DNA from 4 places in the Streptomyces sp. NPDC015532 genome. Region 4 is predicted to be linked to each of the others. Evidence: riboswitches for the same ligand, from Rfam matches in the RefSeq annotation. Region 4 holds a riboswitch; each other region holds the start of a gene.
What was found. A riboswitch is a leader RNA that binds a small molecule or an ion and turns the genes downstream of it on or off. The one in region 4 is predicted to bind cyclic di-AMP.
Positions count from the first base shown of each region.

Region 1: another riboswitch for cyclic di-AMP. It lies ahead of ACF07B_RS30150 (M23 family metallopeptidase); the one in region 4 lies ahead of ACF07B_RS16935 (transglycosylase SLT domain-containing protein).
Region 2: another riboswitch for cyclic di-AMP. It lies ahead of ACF07B_RS23960 (NlpC/P60 family protein); the one in region 4 lies ahead of ACF07B_RS16935 (transglycosylase SLT domain-containing protein).
Region 3: another riboswitch for cyclic di-AMP. It lies ahead of ACF07B_RS14220 (peptidoglycan DD-metalloendopeptidase family protein); the one in region 4 lies ahead of ACF07B_RS16935 (transglycosylase SLT domain-containing protein).

Region 1 is NZ_JBIBSY010000012.1:122,833-126,666, reverse strand. Features, by position in the region: gene ACF07B_RS30155 (GntR family transcriptional regulator) at 1-629, opposite strand, end outside; gene ACF07B_RS30150 (M23 family metallopeptidase) at 825-1,592, opposite strand; cyclic di-AMP (ydaO/yuaA leader) riboswitch at 1,605-1,764, opposite strand; gene ACF07B_RS30145 (M16 family metallopeptidase) at 1,980-3,368, opposite strand; gene ACF07B_RS30140 (M16 family metallopeptidase) at 3,365-3,834, opposite strand, start outside.
Region 2 is NZ_JBIBSY010000008.1:92,932-96,765, forward strand. Features, by position in the region: gene ACF07B_RS23950 (alpha/beta hydrolase) at 25-753, shown strand; gene ACF07B_RS23955 (hypothetical protein) at 764-994, opposite strand; cyclic di-AMP (ydaO/yuaA leader) riboswitch at 1,494-1,665, shown strand; gene ACF07B_RS23960 (NlpC/P60 family protein) at 1,673-3,550, shown strand; gene ACF07B_RS23965 (hypothetical protein) at 3,645-3,834, opposite strand, start outside.
Region 3 is NZ_JBIBSY010000003.1:664,487-668,320, reverse strand. Features, by position in the region: gene ACF07B_RS14230 (TetR/AcrR family transcriptional regulator) at 1-263, shown strand, start outside; gene ACF07B_RS14225 (SGNH/GDSL hydrolase family protein) at 525-1,310, opposite strand; gene ACF07B_RS14220 (peptidoglycan DD-metalloendopeptidase family protein) at 1,582-2,496, opposite strand; cyclic di-AMP (ydaO/yuaA leader) riboswitch at 2,501-2,658, opposite strand; gene ACF07B_RS14215 (tyrosine-protein phosphatase) at 3,299-3,834, shown strand, end outside.
Region 4 is NZ_JBIBSY010000004.1:552,186-556,019, forward strand. Features, by position in the region: gene ACF07B_RS16930 (CocE/NonD family hydrolase) at 1-1,152, shown strand, start outside; cyclic di-AMP (ydaO/yuaA leader) riboswitch at 1,847-2,005, shown strand; gene ACF07B_RS16935 (transglycosylase SLT domain-containing protein) at 2,011-2,772, shown strand; gene ACF07B_RS16940 (HAD family hydrolase) at 2,988-3,797, opposite strand.

The sequences.
Region 1 (3,834 bases), on a different contig from region 4:
CCGCCGGGAAATCGGAGCCGGTGCACGGCCGTGGCGCGCTCGGTGTGCAGGGCGGTGATCGCGCGGGCCCGCTCGCTGTCCCCGCGGGCGACCGCGTCCACGATGCCGCCGTGCTCCGCCCAGGACTCCGTGGGGTCGGCCGGCGCCTCCACCGAGTACATCCAGGCGATCTTGTGACGCAGCTGGGCGAGCGTCGAAGTGAGCGCGGGGCTGCCGGACGCCTGCGCGAGCGTCTCGTGGAACCAGCCGCCCAACGAGCGCAGATCCTCGCTGTGGCCTCGCCTGGAACGCTCCTGCCCCAGCCTGACCAGTCCTCGCAGCACCTTCAGGTGGGCCTCGGTGCGCCGCTGCGCGGCCCTCGCGGCCCCCAGCGGCTCCAGCAGCATGCGCATCTCCAGGAGGTCTGCGGCCTCCAGCTCGGTGGGCTCCGCGACACACGCGCCCGCGTGACGGCGGGTGACCACGAACCCCTCGGCCTCCAGCGTGCGCAGGGCCTCGCGCACGGGGACGCGCGAGACGCCGTACCGGCGCGCGAGCAGTTCCTCGGTGAGGCGGCCGCCGCGCTCGTAGACACCCGCGACGATGTCGTCACGGATCGCCGTGCACACCGAGTGTGCCGGAATACGCATGACCGACCTCCGCTTTAATCCCCGTGAAACGCCGTCGATTGACGCTTGTTCAGTGACTCTATTGCAGGAAGCCTGAATTTCCGATGGCAGGCCTGAATCCAGGGATATTTTTTGGACAGACGCGTCCGGAAACGGCGATGCCCCGGCTCGGTGAGCCGGGGCATCGAAAGCGGTGAAGAAGCCGCGAAGCGGTCGTCAGACGTTGACGCCGTGCGAGCGCAGGTACGCGACCGGGTTCATGTCCGATCCGTACTCCGCGGTCGTACGGGCCTCGAAGTGAAGGTGCGGTCCGGTGGTGTTGCCGGTGTCCCCGGAGAGGGCGATCTGCTGCCCCGGAGTGACCGTCTGGCCCACGGACACCCCGATGGACGACAGGTGGCCGTACATGGTGTACGTGCCGTCGTGCATCTTGATCACGACTTGATTGCCGTAGGCGCCGCCCCAGCCGGCCGTGACGACCGTGCCGGAGCCGACGGCGTGGACCGAGGTGCCGGACGCTGCGTGGAAGTCGACGCCGGTGTGGCTGCCGGAGGACCAGAGGCTGCTGCTCGCCTGGTAGCCGGTCGAGACGTACGAACCGGTGATCGGCATGACGAACGTGTTCAGGCGCTTGCGCTCGGCCTCGCGGGCGGCGCGCTCCTTGGTCTCGCGCAGCTCCTGGGCCTGCTCGGCGGCCTGCTTGCGCGCGGTCTGCTCGGCCTGCTTGCGCGCGGCGGCCTCGTCGGCGGCACGCAGCTGGGCGAAGGCCTGGGCGTCGATCTGGTCGGCGACCGTGTCGTTGAGGGTGATGGTCTGGGTCAGCCCGGTCTGCTCGACGGAGGCTTCCGCGGCGAACGCGGGGGCGCCCAGGGTTCCGATGACACCGGTGGTGGTGAGCGCCGCGACCCCGACGGCGGTCGTGGTGGTCGTGCTGTGCACGCGGCTCGTACGACGATGCTTGCCGGTGCCACAGGTGAACGCCATGTAGGGGCTGATCCTTTCCTTCCCTCTCGCCTACCGGGTTAGCTGACGGGTTCGGAGCAGGAAGGTCTCCTACGGACCCCCTCCGGAGAGGGCGTCCGATTCACCCCAGGGACTACGTGTGGGTCCCCGGCTCCCCTGACTCGCGTCATGGGGGACTCGGCGATGACTGTCCGGTGCCGCGGGCGCGGCGCACTGCGTGACGAACAGCCGCACCGAAGCTATGCGGGGCATCTTTCGAACAACAAACGGATCACGATTTTTGTAACGCATCCCACAGGGCAGAAGGGTAACCGTCATACGAATACGGACATCTTGGGAACGGCTTTCGGAAAAGGAAGGGCCCTGACGGCTCTTCAGCCGTCAGGGCCCTCACGCGTCGCACGGGTTCTACTCGGCGGCCACCACGGTGACTTCACCGATTCCGAGGGCCCTGACGGGCTCCGCGATCTGCGCCGCGTCGCCCACCAGGACGGTCACCAGACGGTCCGTCGGGAAGGCGCTCACGGCCGCCGCGGTGGCCTCCACGGTGCCGGTGGCGGCCAGTTGGCGGTAGAGCGTCGCCTGATAGTCGTCCGGCAGGTGCTGCTCGACCTGGTCCGCGAGCGTGCTCGCGACCGCCGCGGCCGTCTCGAACTTGAGGGGCGCGACGCCCACCAGGTTCTGCACGGCGACGTCGCGCTCCGCGTCGGTCAGTCCCTCGGCCGCGAGGGTGCGCAGCACCGTCCACAGGTCGTCGAGCGCCGGACCGGTGTTGGGGGTGTCGACCGAGCCGCTGATGGCGAGCATCGCGGCACCCGTGCCGTCCGGCGCGGAGCGCAGGACCTGCCCGAACGCCCGCACGCCGTAGGTGTAGCCCTTCTCCTCGCGCAGGACGCGGTCCAGGCGCGAGGTGAGGGTGCCGCCGAGGCAGTACGTGCCGAGGACCTGCGCGGGCCACACACGGTCGTGCCGGTCCGCGCCGACCCGGCCGATGAGCAGCTGCGTCTGGACGGCGCCGGGGCGGTCGACGATGATCACGCGGCCGGTGTCGTCGGCGCTCACCGGCGGCACGGGGCGCGGCTTGGCGGCCGAGCCGGTCCAGGCGCCGAGCGTGTCGGCGAGCAGTTCGTCGAGATCGACGTCGGTCAGGTCACCGACGACGACGGCGGTGGCCGTGGCGGGGCGCACGTGCCTCTCGTAGAACGCGCGAACGGCCGACGCGTCGATGTTCTGGACGGTCTCCTCGGTGCCCTGCCGCGGGCGCGCCATGCGGGCGCTCTCCGGGAACAGCTGCCTGGAGAGCTCCTTGGCGGCACGGCGGGCGGGATTGGCCGTCTCGTGCGGGATCTCGTCCAGCCGGTTGCGCACCAGCCGCTCGACCTCGCTGTCCGCGAACGCGGGGGCCCGCAGGGCGTCGGCGAGCAGGCCGAGGGCCTTGGCCAGGCGCGAGACGGGCACTTCGAGGGACAGGCGCACACCGGGGTGGTCCGCGTGGGCGTCGAGCGTGGCGCCGCAGCGCTCCAGTTCGGCGGCGAAGTCCTCGGCCGAGTGTTTGTCGGTGCCCTCGGAGAAGGCGCGCGCCATGATCGTGGCGATGCCGTCCAGGCCCGCCGGCTCGGCGTCCAGCGGCGCGTCGAGGTTCACCTCGACGGCCACGACCTGCTGGCCGGGGCGATGGCAGCGCAGCATGGTCAGACCGTTGTCCAGGGTGCCCCGCTGGGGTGCGGGGAACGCCCACGGCTTCGGCCGGCCGGCCTGGGGCTGCGGGTGGAAGTCCATGGTGGCGAGCTCGGTCACTTCGCCGCCTCCTCGTCGGTCTCGTCGGCGGAGTCAGCCGCGTCGGCTGCCTCGGCGGTGGTCGGCTCGTAGACGAGCACCGCGCGGTTGTCGGGACGCAGGCGGGCCTTGGCGGCCTCCCGGACCTCGTCCGCCGTGACGTCGAGGACGCGCTGCACGGCGGTCAGGGCGAGCTGCGGGTCGCCGAACAGGACGGCGTACCGGCACAGTTCGTCGGCGCGGCCGGCCACGGTGCCGAGCCGGTCGAGCCATTCGCGCTCCAACTGGGCCTGGGCGCGCTCCATCTCACCGGCCGTGGGGCCCTCCTCGGCGAACCGGGCGAGCTCCTCGTCGACGGCGGCCTCGATGACCGGGACCTCGACGTCGCCGGACGTCTTCACGTCCAGCCACCCCAGGGAGGGCGCTCCGGCGAGCCGCAGCAGGCCGAACCCGGCCGCGACGGCGGTGCGGTCACGGCGTACGAGCC
Region 2 (3,834 bases), on a different contig from region 4:
GGTGTCATGCGAGGTTCTGCGCGGATGTCCGCCGATGACGTGTCCCGGTCCGGGGAGACCGACGCCTCCGTGGCGCTGCGGCCGTGTCGCGTCGCCCGTCCGGACGCGGGTCCCGTGCGTGCCGCCGTACTGATCCTTCACGGGGGGACCGCCGACAGCAAGGACCCGCTGCGGCCGTGGAACGCGGCACGCGCCCGGATGCGGCCGTTCGTGCGCTCCGTGACGAGAGCCCTGCCGGACGAGAACGCTTTCGTCGGGCAGGTGCGCTACCGCTACCGGGGGTGGAACGGCGTGGACGCCGACCCCCTCGCCGACGTACTGCGGGCTCTGGACGAACTCACCGATCTGGTGGGGGAGGTGCCGGTCGTGCTCGTGGGCCATTCGATGGGCGGGCGCGCCGCCCTGCGGGCCGCGGCCGCGCCTCAGGTCCGGGCCGTGGTGGCGCTGGCGCCCTGGTGCCCCGAGGGTGAGCCGGTGGCCCACCTCCGGGACAAGCGCGTGATCGTGCTGCACGGTGACCGGGACCGGGTCACCGACCCCGCGGGGTCGTTCGCCCTCGTCCGCCGGGCCGCGGAGGCGGGTGCCTCCGCGAGCGCCGTGCGGGTCGAGGGCGGTGACCACGCGATGCTCCGGCGCGCGCGGACCTGGCACAGGGCCACGGGTGCGACGGTCGCCGCTCTGGTGACCCGGATCGGTGGCGGGCTCGACCCGCTCCCCGCCGAACGACCGGGCGGCGAACCCGACGTTCTCTAGCGGCCGGCCGTCAGGGGGCCGGGGTGTCGAGCCGGTCGTCGGGATCCGGGGTGGGGGAGAAGGAGCGGCGGCCGCCGGACGCCGGCCGCGCGGTGGACGCGGGAAGCGGGGCGCCCGTCGACGGATCCCAGCTGAGGATCCACTCGAAGTCGCGTTGCAGCCGACGGGCCTCGCTTCGCACGAGCCTCGGTATGTCGCCTCGTTCGGAGATCAGTTGGGCATAGATCGGCGCATCGTGCACGTGGGGATCCTCGACTCGCTCTCGTGGTCTGACGTGCTCGACGGTACGGCCGGCGCGTGGCCGCAGCGGTGATCCGGTCAGCTCGGCCAGAACTGGTCAAGGTGTGACCAAACGGTGCCGTCGATGTCGAACGACATGCCAGGGAACGCCAGTTCTGTGCACGCTTTCGACACATCCGGGACGCTTGGGCGGCTGACCGGCGGACCTGGACGGGTCACTCCCCTGTGGTCGGAAGGGAATCGGAGTGGAGCGGGGCGGGCCGGCCGAACGGGATTCCGGGGCGGGGCCGGGACGGTCATCGGGTCCAGGTCGCCCAACATCCTTGCTCAGCGGCCTTTTCGAGCACGGCCCGTGTCCTCACCGTCGCGCTGCGAGGCGATGCGATGAAGGTCACGAAAATGTATCGGACATCTGGGACGTGGATCTTCACATCCGGTGCACAACATGGCTAAGTTGGCGACCGGGCCGCCCGACTCCCTCCGGCGAAGTTCGCCGGGCGGTGCGGCCTCCGCCGAGTCCTGCCCGTCCCCGTGGCGGCTGGAGCCGGGGACCCACCGAACCTGGGGTGAATCGGCCAACTGCCTTTCGGGGCAGGGGTCGTAGGGCATACCTTCCGGAATCGTCCGCCCGAACCCGACAGCTAACCCGGTAGGCGGACGACGGAAGGAGTACTACTCCATGGCGCCGGAACGCACCCCGCCCAGCGGCGAAGAAGTCGCCCGACGGCTCTCGTCCCTCTACGACCAGGCGGAGCTCGCCAGCGGCAACTTCAACGGGACCCGCGCCCTGGCGAACTCCACCCGCAGGCCGGGCCGACGCGGTGCCGGGCAGGGGGGCGAGGTTTCCGATCCCGCCCAGGAAGATCTGATGCGGCAGTTGTACGACGGGGCACGCTCCCGGTTCGGACCCTCGGCTCCCGCCATCCTTCCGGCCGACAGGCAGCAGGCGCGCGGCGGCGAGAGTGCCCGTCCGAGGGAGGGCGCGAAGGGTGCCAGGGGGCCCTCGGCGGAGCTTCCGACGGTGTATCAGCTGGAGCAGATCGTGCGGCCCGTCGCCGAGTTGACCGCGGCCCCGATGCGGGAGCTGACCGCCGGTCCGGCTTCGGAGCCGGCCGCGCGCCCCGTCCTGGAGTTGACCGCGGGTCCGGCGGCCGGTAGCGCCCCGGCGCCCGGAGCCGACACGGCGGGCCGTGCGGCGCTTCCCGCGGGGTCCGTTCCGGAAGCCGCCTCACCGAAGCCCTCGCTGCACGTCAAGAAGCAGACGGCCCGGCGCAAGCTCGCCGCCGCGCAGGAGCTGATGGCGCGGCACGCGGCACGGCAGAGCATGCCCGTCGCGCAGGTTCCGGCGATCGAGTACCGGCCGGTGGAGGAACCCCAGCTCCCGTCCTACCCGTCGGTGGGTCAGACGGGTTCGTTCCCGTCGGTGGGCCAGACCGGATCCTTCCCGTCGGTGGGCCAGACCGGATCCTTCCCGTCGGTGGGTCAGACGGGTTCGTTCCCGTCGGTCGGCCAGACCGGATCCTTCCCGTCGGTGGGTCAGACGGGTTCGTTCCCGTCGGTCGGCCAGGCGGGGTCCTTCCCGTCGGTCGGTCAGACCGGATCCTTCCCCTCGGTGGGTCAGACGGGATCCTTCCCTTTGGTCGGTCAGACCGGCTCGTTCCCGGCGGCCGCTCAGGCACCCGTGTTCCAGGCGGCGCCCCAGCCCGCCCCGTACGAGCCGACGCCCCAGCCCGCGGCACCCCGGCCGGAGCCCATGCCCGCGGTCTTCGATACGGGGTCCATGCCCCGGGCGTACGAGGCGGCGCCGCCGACCGGTGAGTACCGGTCGGTGCTCCTGCCCCTCGGGTACGAGCCGCCGCCCCCGCCCTCCGAGTACACGTCGGTGCTCCTGCCCCTCGCGTACGAGACGCCGGCGCGGCCCAGCGGGTACCAGCCGGCTCCGATGCCTCCGGTGAGTGAGCCGGTGCCGCAGCCTCCGGCGTACGAGCCGGCGCCGGGTCCCGTCGCGTATCAGCCGGCCCCCGCTCCTCCGGCCGGCCCGCCGGCGCCTCCGTCGGCCGACGACGCCTGGCGTCAGGCGCTGCGGCCGGCCGGCGAGCGACAGACGTGGCCCGCCGCTCCAGCGGCCGTCGACACGAACCCCGGGTTCAGTATCGACAGTCTTGTCGCGCCCGCCGCCCCGCCGGTCGTCGGACCCGACAGCAGGGCCGCCGAGGCGGTCGCCTTCGCCCGTGCCCAGATCGGCAGACCGTGCGTGTGGGGAGCGTCCGGACCCGGTTCGTACGACCCCTCCGGGCTCACGCAGGCGTCCTGGAAGAGTGCCGGGGTCATGCTCCCCCGCGCGACGCAGGACCAGGCACAGGTCGGCCCGGCGGTCGCCCTCGGCGCCATGCAGCCGGGTGACCTGGTCTTCTTCCACGCCAACGTGAGTCACGTCGGTCTCTACGTGGGTGACGGCATGATGGTCCACGCTCCGAGTCCCGGAGCGCGGATCGCCGAGGAGTCGGTCGCGTACGCCGGGCAGGCGGCCATCCACAGCGTCGTACGTCCGGTCTGAGCTCCGGTCCGGACGGGGGCGTACCGCCGTCCGGGGCATACCGGCCGCTCGTGCAGTGCCCCCGTCCGCGAGGACGGGGCCCGACGGCACGCCGTCAGAATTCGCTGTCGATGCCCGTGACGGCGGCAGGTCCCAGGGGGGCGTCGTCGGGGGACAGGCCGCTGGACAGGAGTGCGCCGGAGACGAGCCGCACGGCTTCGGCCTCGGCAGCTCTCCGGTCCGCCGCCTCGACCTCCAGCCGGACGGAGAACCGGTTGTCCTCGTCGACGGACAGCAGGCTCAGT
Region 3 (3,834 bases), on a different contig from region 4:
GCGAGGTCACCCGTGATCTCGACCGGCAGTGGAAGGCCGCGATGACCGAGGTGATCGCGGAGGGCGTGGCCGCCGGCGAGTTCCACTGCCCGGACCCCACGAGCACGGCCCTCAGGCTCACTGCGCTGCTGGACGGACTGGCGGTCCAGATGACGGCGTACTCCGGAGCGGTGTCACGGGCGCGGACCCAGGAATGGGCGGACGAGGCACTCGCCCGCGAACTGGGCCTGGAGCGCGCGGCCTTGATGGCGGCGGTGCGATAGCGGGCACGGCGTCCGGTCCCGGCCTCCCGGCCCCGTACCGCGCTTCCCCCGCTCCCCGGCTCGGACCGCCGTACGGGCCGTCGTCCCGGATCTCGCCGGGAGCGACCGGTGCCCTGATCCCCGTCCGGTGCCCTGATCCCCGTCCGGTCCAATGATCCCCGTCCGGTCCAGGGTGCCACGGGCCCCTGACCAGGCCGGCCGGGCGCCCGGGTACCGGTCCCGACCGGTCCGACCGGGCCCGCCGACCGGGCCGGTGCCGTCTCAGGCCACCGACTCGATGCGCAGCTTGATGTCGTCCGGGGAGAGAGCGCCCTTGGCCGCGACGTGATCGCCCGAGGACTCCCCGCGCAGCCGCCGTCCGATCCACGGGACGAGGTACTCGCGCGCCCACTGGATGTTGTCGCGGCGCACCTCCAGCGTGCCGCGCGGCGGCAGCGGCGGCCAGGGCTGGTCCGGGTCGGCCGGGACCTCCAGGCCGAGGAGCTGTCCGGCACGGAGCGCCACCCGGGTGTGCCCCTCGGGCGAGAGGTGCAGCCGGTCACCGTCCCAGGCGCGGCGGTCCTGGATCGTCTTCAGGGACCAGAGGTCGAGGACGGGACAGCCGTAGCGGTCCGCGATGGCACGCACATGTCCGTTGTACGTGGCGATCTTGCCGCGCAGGTGCTTGAGCACGGGGACGCCACGGGTGTCGAAGCCGGTGGTCACCAGGACGGTGCCCACGGCGGAGGTGAGGTCGGCGATCGCGCGCTCGAAGCGTTCCGCGACCTCGTCGGGGTCGGTGCCGGGGCGGATGATGTCGTTGCCGCCGGCGCAGAACGAGACCAGGTCCGGGCCGAGTTCCTTGGCCCTCTGGAGCTGGGTCTCGACGATCTGGTCGAGCAGTTTGCCGCGCACGGCGAGGTTGGTGTAATCGAAGTCGCCTTCGGGCCTGCGGTCCGCGAGAAGTACCGCGAACCGGTCGGCCCAGCCGACGAACGCCCCGTCGGGCCCAGGGTCGCCGACGCCCTCGGTGAAGCTGTCCCCCACCGCCACGTACGACCCGATCACTGATCTGTTGTCACTCTTCGAATCGTCTGCCACATGGAGCATGATTCACCTTTTGATGTGAGCTACGCGACCGTAGGGAAGGGTTGACGACCGGTGAGATAAGCCACTCGCCAAGCATTGGTCAACTCCGGAATAAGGCTTGAGACAAGGGCGTTGGAGCAGCGATCACCCAGAGGCCGTCGCCACGGACGCACCGAAGGCCGGACCCAGGGGATCGTGGGGTCCGGCCTTCGGAGATCTTCCTGCCGTCAGGAGCAGGAGGCGGGGGGTGTCAGCCCACGGCGACACCGTGCGAGCGCAGGTACGCGACCGGGTCGACGTCGGAGCCGTAGTCCGGCGTGGTGCGGATCTCGAAGTGCAGGTGCGGTCCGGTGACGTTGCCCGTCGCGCCGGAGAGACCGATCTGCTGCCCCTCGGTCACGGTCTGCCCCGCGGAGACGGACAGCGACGACATGTGGGCGTACTGGGAGTACTTGCCGTCGGCGTGCTGGATGACGACCTGGTTGCCGTAGGCGCCGCCCCAGCCCGCGGAGACGACCGTGCCCGCGGCTATGGACTTGAGCGTGCTGCCGGTCGGGACCACGAAGTCCACGCCCGTGTGGTAGCCGCTGGACCACATGCTGCCCGCCACCTTGTAACCGGTGCCGACGGAGCTGCTCGCGACCGGCAGGGTGTAGCCGGAAGAGCCGGCGGTGGAAGCGCTGTCGGTGGAAGCGCTGGTGGAGGGGGTCGGGTCGGTGGCCGGGGCCGCCTGGCCGGACTTCGCCGAGGTGGTCGTCCGGGTGGCGGTGTGCGTGGCCGAGTGGGCGACGGCGGCCTTCTTGCCGAGCGACAGCTTCAGACCGGGGTGGATCAGCGACGGGTCGCCGCCGATGGCGGAGCGGTTGTCGGCGTAGATCTTCTTCCAGCCGCCGCTGACGTTCTGCTCGTCGGCGATCTTCGAGAGGTAGTCGCCCGACCTCACCGCGTACGTCTTCGTCGTGGCGGCCTTGGCGGCCTTCTTCACGGGAGCGGCGGTCGCCGCCTTCTCGACATGCTGCGCGACGGCGGTGGCCGGGGTCGCGGCGTGGGCGCCGGTGGCCCCCATCAGGGGCAGCGCGAGTGCGGCGCCACCGGTTCCGGCCACGGCGATCGAGCGGGTGAAACGGAGGGACTTGGGACGGCGGTGCTTACCCTTCGCGGGCATGACGATTTCCTCTCCGGCGCCTGCGGGGTGAGCTGTCGGGTGCGGGCTGGAGATGCCCGGCCGCGCTGCTGCGCGGCTGTACCCCTAGCCTGTTCCGGAAATCGGACCAGGCGCGGAACCTGTGGGTCCCCCGCTCCTGCCGTGTACGGGTGAGTGTGCGGATTCCGGGCGGCGGCAGGATTGGGCGTCCGTCCGGATTGAGGCAGAACGTAAGCGACATGAGAGCGCGTCGACAACTATGTGCGGTTTCTGTGCGCTCGCCTTTCTTGATCCATGCGGAAACCGCCGTCACCCTCCGTGGAGTGACGATCTTCCGGCCCTCTCAACCCCCGGGAAAGTGACCGGTGTTGAGATAGGAGGACGGCAACGCATCGTCACGAATATGACGCTCCTCACGCGACTCGGCCCAGGGCGCCCTATTCCAGGGCTAGTTGTCACTAAGGTGCCTATTCGGACAGAACAGACAGATGCAGCATCGGCGGATATCCATCACATCCGGACCCCTGGTCGAAATGGCGCACATAACGGAGCACGCCAATGCCGCTTTTCATCGCAATTGCCCCATGAGGCCGAAGCGGCCGGGGGTACGCGATCGACCCGCCCCGTCATTCGAACAATCATTCGACACCGGGCGGCGCAAAGTGCCGTCTCCAGGGCGTTCCGTCCGGAAGGGGTCGCCTGTGGACAACTCATTGCCCGAGGAACCCATGTCGTATCGTCGAGAGCGCGAGCCGGTACAACTGCCGACGAGCGGCGCCGAGTCCAGCCCGGCGACGCCGGCGGCCGAATGGGAGGAGCCCCCGTGACGCAGCAGGTCCCGTCGACCGAGCCCGAGCTCGGCGGAGTGCGTAACTTCCGCGACGTGGGCGGACTGCCCACCGTGGACGGCCGGCGTGTGCGTCATGGGCACCTGTTCCGCAGCGGCCACCTCGCCCACGCCACGGAGGAGGACGCCGCGTTCCTCTCGTCCCTGGGACTCCACACGATCTTCGACTTCCGCAACGCCGCGGACCAGAAGCTGGAGGGCCCGGACGTCGAACTGCCGGGCGTGCGGAACGTGAACCTCCCGCTGAGCGACCCGGCGGACGGCAGCGAGTTCTGGAAGATGGTCCGCGACGGCGATCTCGACCAGTTGCGCGCGATTCTCGGCGACGGCAAGGGCGAGAACCGGATGATCAACTCCTACCGCACGATCATCAAGGAGCGCACGGCCGAACACTCCGAGGTCCTGCGCTCGCTGGCCGACGACAGCGTGCCCGCGCTGATGCACTGCGCGGCGGGCAAGGACCGCGCCGGGCTGTCCATCGCGGTCACCCTGCTCGCCCTCGGCGTCGAGCG
Region 4 (3,834 bases):
CCGGCGATCGGCTTCCTCCAGGAGACGCTGCGCTGGTGGGACCACTGGCTCAAGGACAAGGAGACGGACGCGCTCTCCGTCCCCCTGCTGCGCTCGTACGTGATGGACGCGCACCCTCCGGCGACGGTGTACGCGCGGATCCCCGGCCGCTGGGTGGGCGACCCGGCCTGGCCCTCCCCCTCGGTGACCCCGGTCGCGTACGCGCTCCAAGGCGCCCCGCTGCCGGTGCGGTCCCCGCAGCACACGGGGGTCGACGCGGGCCGGCTGTCCCCTTCCGGCGACGAGGCCGACCTGCCGCCGGACCAACGGGAGGAGGACGCACGGTCGGCCTGCTTCGAGTTCGAGGTGCCGGAGGACATCTGGGTGCTGGGCCGCCCCCGGGTCAATCTGCGGCTGACGTCCGCGGCGCCCAGGGGCCAGGTGATCGCCCGGCTGTGCGACGTGGCCCCGGACGGAGCGTCCACGCTCGTCACCCGCGGCGCCCTGAACCTCTCGGCGCGCCAGGGCCCCGACCGGGCGGTCCCCTGGGAACCGGGCACCACGGAGAACGTGGTGTTCGACCTGAACGCCATCGGCTACGCGTTCCCGGCGGGCCACCGGATCCGGCTGGGCGTCTCCTCCGCGTACTGGCCCTGGATCTGGCCCCAGCCGGGCTCGGAGGCGGGCTTCACCCTGGAGCCGATCGGCAGCGTCCTGGAACTCCCGGTACGGGCAACGGAGTCGGACCCCTCGGTCGCCTTCGAGGAACCGGAGCAGTTCGAGCCCCTCGGCGTGACCGTCTCCGCGACCCTGGACGAGCCGCGCCCCCGACGTCTGGTCCTGCGCGACGTGGCCGCGCAGACCTGGCGCCTGGAGGAGAACCCGGGGCGCGGCGGCACCCGCGTGTACCCCGACGGCCTCGAATGCACGGAGGACGCCCGGGAGACGTACACGATCGACGCCACGGACCCGCTGTCCGCCCGCGCCCACTCCACCTGGTCGATCCGGCTGCACCGCCCGGACCTGCCGTGGGACGCCCGCGTCGAGACGGTCTCCGCCGTCACCTGCGACGCACAGGACTTCGTCACGACCGACGAGCTCGTCTGCAAGGACGGGGACGAGGTCGTCTTCCACCGGACCTGGGAGAAGCGCATCCCGCGCACAGCCGGCTGACTGGGCTCACGGGCACGGGAGTTCACTCCCCCGGACCCCCGCGCACCCCATGCCCGGGCCGGCGTGACGCGCTCACGGCGCGAGCGCCGGCGTATCGCCGCGCGCCGGACAGAGGCCGGACAGCGACAGGACGGCGCCGGTACAGCGGCAGGTCAGTGGCGTGTGGCTCGCGTGGCGAACACCGTTGACGCGAGGCGCACTTCACCGGCCACCGGCCCGGGTCCGGCTCGCGTCCTCGGGCAGCTTCGGCTCGCGTCCGGGCGGCTCTGGCTCGCGTCCGGGCGGCTCTGGCTCGCGCAGACGCGGCGCTCCCACCGCCGGACGGCCACGTCCCCCATGTGTCCCGCGCCACAATTCCCGCCGCATCAAGGGCCGCTCGGCGCCCCGCGAAGGGCTCGGCGGCGACTCCCACCACAAGCGCAATGCCCGAATTACCCCCTCATGACGCCTTGATGCTCTTTGGTCTGGTGAGTTGAGTCACCGGCGAGGTCGGCCCCCGACGCGCACCCCTCCCGGCCCAACCCGTTTGCCAAAGGCAAGTTGAGGATCCAATTCCGGCGCAATCGGACTTTTTACCCGCGCATCAACCAGGAGAAAGCGATCTTCGCGGTCAAATCTCATCTTGTTTCGGACATGTGCTCTCGCATACGTTCTGGTCGACCCCGGGCGGATCGCCGAATCCTGCCGCCGCCCGGCAACCCATCGACCCACGCACGGCAGGAGCGGGGGAACCACAGGTAAGCCGCCGATCCGGGCACACCGGACCGGCTTGGGGTGAAGCCGCGCTCACAGCGCGGCCGGGCATCTCCCGCCCGAACCCGACAGCTCACCTCGCAGGCGTCGGAGAGGACTTTCGTCATGCCCGTACGAGGCAAGCACAGCCGCATGAAGACCAACGTCATCACCCGGGGCATGATCGCCGCCGGAACGGGCGGTCTCGCCCTCGCCCTCCCGCTCGTGAGCGCGACCGGCGCCAGCGCCGCCACCCCGGCCCAGGCCCCGCAGGCCGCACACACCGCGGTGGTCCCCAACGTGCAGCTCGTCACCTACAAGGTGGTCGCCGGCGACACGCTGTCCAAGGTGGCGCAGAAGTACCCCAAGAGCGGCGGCTGGAAGAAGCTGTACGCGGCGAACCGCGCGGTCATCGGTGACAACCCCGCCCTGCTCCGTCCGGGCCTGAAGCTGACCGTGGGCACGAAGACGCTGAAGTCGACGACCGTCAGCACCACGGCCAAGGCGACCACCGCCGTCGCCAAGTCCAAGGCGACCACCGTCACCCAGGCCGCCGCCAAGACGTACGCCAACAACCTCGACGGCTGGATCAAGGAATCCCTGGACGTCATGGCCAAGGCCGGCATCCCGGGCAGCTACGACGGCATCCACCGCAACGTGATCCGCGAGTCCTCCGGCAACCCCAACGCCATCAACAACTGGGACTCCAACGCCGCCGCGGGCATCCCCTCCAAGGGCCTGCTCCAGGTGATCGACCCCACGTTCCAGGCGTACCACGTGGCCGGCACGTCGTGGAACATCTACGACCCGGTCGCCAACATCACCGCGGCCTGCAACTACGCGGCCGACAAGTACGGCTCGATGGACAACGTCAACGGCGCCTACTGATCGCACCCCGCACCGCGCACCCCGCACCGCGCACCACGTCTTCATCCGCACCCGCCGACGGCGCCCTCCCGGCCCGTCGGCGGGTGCGTTGCGGTCGCGTCACCGGCTGCGCTCCGAACATGCCGGCGGAAGCGGGTCCGCGAGTGCGGCAGCGAGCCTCGCTGCCGCACTCCGCACCGCTGGGGCCTTTGGCCTCGCCGGGCAGACGGGATTTGTCAGAAGCCGAAGAGGCGCTCCAGCACGACCGCGATCCCGTCGTCCTCGTTCGACAGGGTGATCTCGTCGGCGACCGCCTTCAGTTCCGGATGGGCGTTGGCCATCGCCACACCGCGGGCCGCCCAGTCGAACATCGGGATGTCATTGGGCATGTCACCGAACGCGAGCGTGGCGTCCGGGGTGAGCCCGAGGTGCGCCGCGGCGAGAGCCAGTCCGGTCGCCTTGGTCACCCCGCATGGCTGGAGTTCGACGGTGCCGGGACCGGACATGGTGACCGTCGCCAGCGAACCGACCACTCCCCGTGCCGCCGACGCCAACTCGTCGTCGGACAAAGAGGGGTGACGGAGCAACACCTTGCTGATCGGCTCCGCCCAGAGGTCGTCCCGGCGCGGCACCCGCACCGCCGGCAGCGTCGGATGCGGCATGACATAGCCCGGCTCGATGAGCGTCAGCCCGTCCACGCCGTCCTGGTCGACCGCCGCGTACAGCAGCCCGACCTCCGCCTCGATCTTGCCGAGCGCCGTCTCCGCCAGTTCCCTGTCCAGGGTCACCGACCACAGCATGCGGTCCGTGCCGGCGTCGTACAGCTGCGCCCCCTGCCCGCACACCGCCAGTCCCTCGCCGCCGAGTTCATCGAGAAGCGGTCGCACACGCGGTGCGGGTCGGCCCGTGACCACGAGATGCCGGGCACCCGCCTGGGTCACCTTCGCCAACGCGGCGCGTGACCGGTCGGAGAGGGTGTCGTCGCCGCGCAGCAGCGTTCCGTCCAGGTCAGTGGCGATGAGTGAATATGCAGTCGGAGCGGCCATGATCCGAAGAATACGGATCGAACGACTCATCGGCCCG